DNA from 3 places in the Photobacterium sp. ABD4_091 genome. Region 3 is predicted to be linked to each of the others. Evidence: riboswitches for the same ligand, from Rfam matches in the RefSeq annotation. Region 3 holds a riboswitch; each other region holds the start of a gene.
What was found. Region 3 has a riboswitch for thiamine pyrophosphate ahead of thiC (phosphomethylpyrimidine synthase ThiC). Riboswitches for the same ligand answer to the same signal wherever they lie in the genome.
Positions count from the first base shown of each region.

Region 1: it holds a riboswitch for thiamine pyrophosphate, as region 3 does, so the genes downstream of both, thiD (bifunctional hydroxymethylpyrimidine kinase/phosphomethylpyrimidine kinase) here and thiC (phosphomethylpyrimidine synthase ThiC) in region 3, are expected to answer to the same signal.
Region 2: it holds a riboswitch for thiamine pyrophosphate, as region 3 does, so the genes downstream of both, thiB (thiamine ABC transporter substrate binding subunit) here and thiC (phosphomethylpyrimidine synthase ThiC) in region 3, are expected to answer to the same signal.

Region 1 covers NZ_JBSWWQ010000002.1:987,990-990,255, reverse strand. Annotated here, with positions in the region: gene ACXAGQ_RS18900 (ABC transporter ATP-binding protein) at 1-231, opposite strand, end outside; gene thiD (bifunctional hydroxymethylpyrimidine kinase/phosphomethylpyrimidine kinase) at 306-1,133, opposite strand; TPP riboswitch at 1,209-1,307, opposite strand; gene ACXAGQ_RS18890 (PhnA domain-containing protein) at 1,506-2,078, opposite strand.
Region 2 covers NZ_JBSWWQ010000001.1:1,837,647-1,839,912, forward strand. Annotated here, with positions in the region: gene thiP (thiamine/thiamine pyrophosphate ABC transporter permease ThiP) at 1-232, opposite strand, end outside; gene thiB (thiamine ABC transporter substrate binding subunit) at 270-1,250, opposite strand; TPP riboswitch at 1,360-1,485, opposite strand; gene ACXAGQ_RS08605 (DUF547 domain-containing protein) at 1,637-2,266, opposite strand, start outside.
Region 3 covers NZ_JBSWWQ010000001.1:1,565,570-1,567,835, reverse strand. Annotated here, with positions in the region: gene ACXAGQ_RS07305 (voltage-gated chloride channel family protein) at 1-1,060, shown strand, start outside; TPP riboswitch at 1,171-1,268, shown strand; gene thiC (phosphomethylpyrimidine synthase ThiC) at 1,387-2,266, shown strand, end outside.

The DNA.
Region 1 (2,266 bases), on a different contig from region 3:
TGCGATATTGCCGCTTAACGGTAATGTGCTGCTAGTAGAGATGGAGCCACTCCATGTTACATTATCTTCTAGCAGCCCAGCGAGATGACGGAGCAGGGTTGTCTTGCCGCAACCGCTCTTACCTAGCAGGCAAGTCCATTTTCCTGCTGGTAGATCAAGGTTCAAGCGGTTAAACAAAGGAATATTGGCATCGTTATACTGAAGCATTAAATCTTCAATAGTCACGTCCATTCCTCTGGCAACGTATGAATTATTAACGGTGTTTGATGAAGGATTGCTATTCATCTGTTGTGTAGCTTCCATGCTTATTCTGGTTTGAAATGGCCTGCAAAGAAATGGTTCACTGGGCCGTGGCCTGAACCAATTTCTAACTCATCGGCATGCTCTATGGCTTTGGTGATGTAAGATTTGGCATGTTTTACAGCGTCTTGTAGTGGGTAATCCTGGGCGAGGAAAGAGGCCGTTGCTGCAGATAAGGTACAACCGGTTCCGTGGGTATTGCGGGTTGCAATCCGAGGCGTGCTCATGCGGATAACGTCACTTTCAAGGATCAGCAAGTCGGTGCTGAAGTCGTCTTTTTCCAGGTGCCCGCCTTTTAGCAAAATTGAGCGTGAGCCAACTTCACGCAATGCAGCAATCATATCTGTCATTTGCTGTTCAGTCTCAGGAAGAGCTGAGCCAATCAAAGCGGCCGCTTCAGGTAAGTTAGGGGTGATCACATCAGCAAGTGGCAATAGCTCTGACTTAAGCGTTGAGATAGCCTCTTGTTCAAGCAACAAATCACCACTGGTTGCCACCATTACGGGATCAATGACCAAGAACTTTGGCTGATATTGGCGAAGCTTTTTAGCCACCATGCGGATAATATTGGCATCGCTTAGCATTCCAATTTTGACGGCTTTTACATCTAGGTCAGTAAAAACAGCATCAAGTTGCAGTTCGACAAAAGCAGGGTCGATACCTAGGATACCAGTCACACCCTGGGTATTTTGTGCGGTTAGCGCTGTGATAACAGAACACGCATAGCCACCGGTTGCCGAAATGGCTTTGATATCGGCTTGGATACCTGCACCGCCACCGCTATCGGAGCCAGCAATAGTGAGGGTAATTGGAGTTATTGAAGAAATTGGCATAGCTACCTCTATGAAAGACGTAAGGTAGCCAATGTCATTGAACCTACTTCATCAAACCTATGGAGGGTGCGAGATAGGGCAATGCAGCTAGTTCCCTACGCCATTATTAAATGGATCAGGTTCAACGGGTCCCACTACATGTGGTCTCAGCACTAGGCTCCCCGACTAACGGACAAAATGTTGCTTATCTGGCCTATATTGCATATAGACCTAAAAAAATTGGTTTTCTGGCTTAAATGCCTGAAGATGAGGCTAATCTAAACATGTTTTTTTCGTTAGGGCAAACATGTTAGGAATAAAGTGAGGTGATGGATTAAGAAAAAAGCAGAACTTGAAGAATTGGCAGCCACAGGAGTGTGGCTGCCAGAAAAGTTACATCTTTTTGCAGTAAGCAGCAATAATAACCATGTTAGTACCAGCGGCTTTACCTGAAATATGCAGTGGGTTATCAGTTAGTCGGATACCACGAACCGCAGTGCCTTGTTTGATAACCAAGTTTGAGCCTTTCACAGGAAGGTCTTTGATGATTGTGACATTGTCACCGGCTTCAAGTGCTGTACCGTTGACATCAACAGTTTTAACAGCATCCAGTTCGGCAAGAGCGATGCCTTTTTCAGCCCACTCGATCATGTCATCTTCCATGTACATCATATCAAGTAGATCTTGTGCCCAAGTCTCAGAAGATAGGCGCTTAAGCAGGCGGTAAGCCATAACTTGAACTGCTGGCTCCTGGCTCCACATGCTGTCATTTAGGCAACGCCAATGGTTTTGATCCAATGCTTCAGCGTCTTCGATCTCTGTACGACAAGTGCCACATACCATTACACAGCTACCCGCTGTTTGGTCAGGAGAAGCAGGGACTTCGTAAACACTCAGACTGTCTTCTGATCCACATAGTTCACATTTTGCGCCAGAGCGCTCTTTAACGATTGATTCAATGCTCATAGGAATATTCCAAGGAAGTGTAATGCTGTACTCAATCATACAGGTAATTGTTCGGTTTATTATGCCATTTAATTCTGAGAAGAAAAGTAATGAAGATCAAGATCACATTATTATCACCATATGATGGCTAAAAAATATTCCAACTCACAATTTAAGTAAAAAATATGCAACAAAAATGTAGGATAAGT
Region 2 (2,266 bases), 270 kb from region 3:
AGGCTTTGCCCGGGAACTGCCGGCGTGATAGCGCGTAGGCGACGGGAATGGCAGGTAGGGCACTCAGCAGGGTTGAGAGCAGAGCCTGGGTGAAAGAAAAACCTGTAATGTGACGTAGATAAGGATCATGCCAGAGCGAGGCAATATCGAGCTCGCTAGCTTCATTGACCAGGGCGGCTAGGGCGCTGACCACCAGGCAAAAAATGAGCCCGGCGGTGATCAGGCCGGGCATCAGTTGGGTGTTGCGTGTATTCAAAAGTGAGTGCCTACTACTTGGTCAAGGCTTGCTGCCACTCGCGAACCCAGCTTCGGCGCTGCTTGGCAACGTCTTCGGCTGAAAACTCCAGGGCTTTACTCGGCAGGGTAAGTAACTTGAACTCGGCTGGCTGGGCGACATCCGTTACCGGATACATCCAGTTACCCGTCGGGATCACCGACTGGAACTCAGGCGTTAGCATAAAGGCCAAGAATTGGTCGGCCAGGGCTTGGTTCGGGCTGCTTTTCAGTTTCGCAGCCACTTCCACCTGCATGTAATGGCCTTCGCTGAAGTCGGCGGCTTTGTATTTGTCGTCCTGCTCGGCGATCAGGTGATAGGCTGGCGAGGTGGTGTATGACAGCACCATATCGGACTCGCCTTTGAGGAACATGCTATAAGCCTCGGACCAACCTTTGGTGACAGTAACCGTTTTACCTGCCAGTTGCTGCCAGGCTTGTGGAGCCTTGTCGCCGTATACCGACTTCATCCACAGCATCAGGCCCTGGCCCGGCGTCGAGGTGCGCGGGTCTTGGTAGATGATGGACAGGTCGTCACGGTTGACCAGCTCATCCAAGCTTTTCGGTGGGTTTTCCAGCTTGGTGCTGTCATAGACAAAGGCAAAGTAGCCGTAGTCGTAAGGGACAAAGGTGGTATCGCTCCAGCCGTTCGGCAAGGTGAGCTTGCTGGTGTCCACTTGGTGCTCGGCCAGTAAGCCGGTTTTCTTGGCTTCGGCAATCAGGTTGTTATCGAGACCAAGCAATACGTCGGCCTTGGTACGTTTGCCTTCAAGGCGGATACGGTTGAGGATGGATACACCGTCATCCAATGCCACGAACTCCAAATTACACTCGCACTGCGCCTCAAACGCTTTCTCGATAGCAGGCCCAGGCCCCCAGTCGGAAGCAAAAGAGCTGTAGGTGTAAACCGTAAGGGTGTTGTCCGCAGCCAGTGCCGGCATGGCGGCCAACGTAACAAGTGGGAGTAATTTTTTCACTATGCGCTCCTGATGCTCTTGCGTCCGGCAAGAGGAAAAATAACCGTACGAGCGGCACAGGGTTGAGATGAAGGCCGGCGTCATGCCGGCTTTGCAAGATAAGAAGGCTTACCGTGGCGAACTCAATTCCTACGCCAGTACTAACTGGATCAGGTTCTGTGGGTTTTGCCGCAGCAATCTCAGCACTTGCAAGCAGGCTTGGTGGCCTAGGGCAAGCGCTCCCCAATGAGAACGCTTGTTATTGTAATGTGGCGGGATACAGGTTGCCAGCAGGAAGGCACTATTATACTAAATGCCCCTTTGCTAAAGGCTGCTATGCGAACGGCTCCTGTGCAAACGTCTCCTGTGCTAATAGCTCCATCGATGACGCCAGACAGTTGAGCAGGCTACTTGGCATTGTTGAGCGACCAGTTGTAGTCATAACTGACGTTACCAAGGGTAATTGATGATCCCTGGCGGTACTGGTTGATGTGTTTTTGCAGTTGGGCTGTAGAGCCGAAATCGCTGCCATACCAGTCATAAATCGAAGAAAGCTGGGTTTTATTGCCTTGAGGGTTGACGCCCTTGCGGCTGTTGATAAAGCGGGTGGCCGATTTTTCCAGTAAGTGCTCGGTGTTACTGGCAGTGAAAGCGTCGGGCTGGAGATCCGGGCAACCTAGGCTGGCACAGTTGACGACATAGTGAATGCGCGGATCGCGCCAGATCGGACGTAAAATCCGGTGCTCAATATCGTTGAGAGAAAGTGTCTTGCCGTTAATGGTGAGCACTTTCTCATCCCAAGGGCCAAAGCTGAAGAAGCCACCTAATTTGGTGATGGAAGAGACCGGGTAGTTATCGAGGATCAATTTGACTGTTTGGGCATTGTAGAGATTAACCCAGTAAGCAAACTGTTCGTTGCGGTTTAATTGGTGCGGGTTTAGCTTGGTCAGGTCGCGTAGGTACCTGTCCAGTTCGTACTTGTCGCCATCCGATACCCGACTGTAGCGAAACAAGGTTTGCTGGGGTTGGACGACCAG
Region 3 (2,266 bases):
TACCACTGTGATCACCCACCTGTTTGGTGGCTCGGCAGGTCGTGAAGGAACTGCAGTGCAAATCGGCGGGGCATCGACCCACTGGCTGGCTCGCAAGTTCAAACTCAATGAAGCGGATACCCGGCTGATTTTGATTGCCGGTGTAGCGGCAGGCTTTGGTGCCGTATTCGGCACGCCGCTAACAGGCGCTATCTTTGCCCTGGAAGTGCTAGCGATAGGCCGCCTGCGCTATGATGCAATTATCCCAGCTTTGTTTGCTGCTATCTTGGCTGATGTCGTTTGTTCAGCCTGGGGCGTGCACCATACCCACTACCGGATAGATTTCCTCGAAACCATTACCCTGTTTGAACATGCCGTCAAAGTAGACCTGCTGATGATCGCCAAGATTGTGATTGCTGCCGTGGCTTTTGGTTTGGCGGGATACCTGTTTGGTGAGCTGACTCACGCCTTTAAAGATATCTTCAAGGCGACACTCAAAAACCCGTATTTGATTGTGGTCGTCGGTGGCTTGATTGTTATCGGTGCGGTTCAGCTGATAGGTAACTACGATTACATAGGCTTGGGTGTTTATTCGAGCCGTGAAGGGGGAGTGAGTATCTTGACTGCCTTTCAGGAAGGGGGTGCCGAATGGTATAGCTGGTTGCTCAAATTGCTGCTGACGGCAGTTACCCTGGCTGCTGGCTACAAGGGCGGGGAGGTGACTCCGCTATTCTTCGTTGGGGCGACTTTGGGCAATACCATGGCATGGGTGCTGGGCGCGCCGGTCGACTTGTTTGCCGCCCTGGGCTTTCTTGCTGTTTTTGCGGCTGCGACCAACACACCGTTGGCTTGTACCATTATGGGGATCGAGCTTTTTGGCGCAGAGCACATGCTGTACTTTGCCATTGCGTGCTATACCGCTTACTACTTCAGTGGCCACACGGGCATTTACTCGTCGCAGCGAGTCGCGGTACCCAAGCTATTTGACTTGGATGGGGCTCCAAACATTGCCCATAAGCTTGGTGAGCTGAGGGAGACCCATTCGTCTCTGCTCAAGTCTCTTGTGAAGCGTTTCAAATAAATTTGTCGTGCTCAGTGATGTTATGCAAAAAGAGCAAGGTTTTTGCTGATTGAGGGTTAAATCTGGGGGATCTGCCTTGCCGAGGCCGACCCCCTTTCATATACTGCTAAATCAACTTGTCGGAGTGCCATTTGGCTGAGACCGCATTGCGGGATCCGTAGAACCTGATCAGGCTAATACCTGCGAAGGGAACAAGAGAGACTCTTCTGTATCACTGTATTCACAGTGGCAGTATCAGACGACACTATACACCCTACGTATAGCCTCTTGTTTACGCACCCATCCGCCAAGCAACTTCCCTGTTATGGACAAAAAAGGAAATTGCTATGTCGAATCGCAAACAAGCGAGACTGGAAGCGAAACAATTTATCGACTCACTAACCACCCAGGCTTACCCGAATTCGCGGAAAGTTTATGTCACTGGGAGCCGTGAAGATATCCGCGTACCGATGCGCGAGATTGCCCTGGCTGATAGCCTAGTTGGCGGTACCAAAGAATCCCCTGTTTTCGAGCCTAATGAACCGGTACGGGTCTATGACACCTCTGGTTTCTATACCGATCCTGAGCAGCCAGCTGATATTTATGCTGGCCTGCCTAAGCTCCGTGAAAGTTGGATTGAGGAGCGGGGGGATACTGAACTGCTGGACGAGCTAAGTTCTCAGTATTCCAAAGAGCGCTTAGCTGATGACACCCTTGATGAACTGAGGTTTGAACAACAGGCTCGCATTCGCTGTGCCAAGCCAGGCAAAAATGTCACCCAGCTTCATTATGCCCGCCAGGGGATCATCACGCCTGAGATGGAGTTTATTGCCATTCGCGAAAACATGGGGCGGGCGAAATACCGCGATGAGGTGCTAAACCAGCAGCATCCGGGAATGGCATTTGGTGCCAACCTGCCACAAGAAATCACCCCTGAATTTGTCCGCCAAGAAGTCGCTGAAGGCCGGGCTATTATCCCATCGAATATCAATCACCCTGAAACCGAGCCGATGATCATCGGCCGCAACTTCCTGGTCAAGGTCAACGCCAATATCGGTAACTCGTCAGTGAGCTCGTCGATTGAAGAGGAAGTAGAGAAGCTGGTGTGGTCAACCCGCTGGGGCGGCGATACCGTCATGGATCTCTCAACCGGCCGTAATATCCACGAAACCCGTGAATGGATCATCCGCAACAGCCCGGTACCGATCGGTACTGTGCCTATGTATC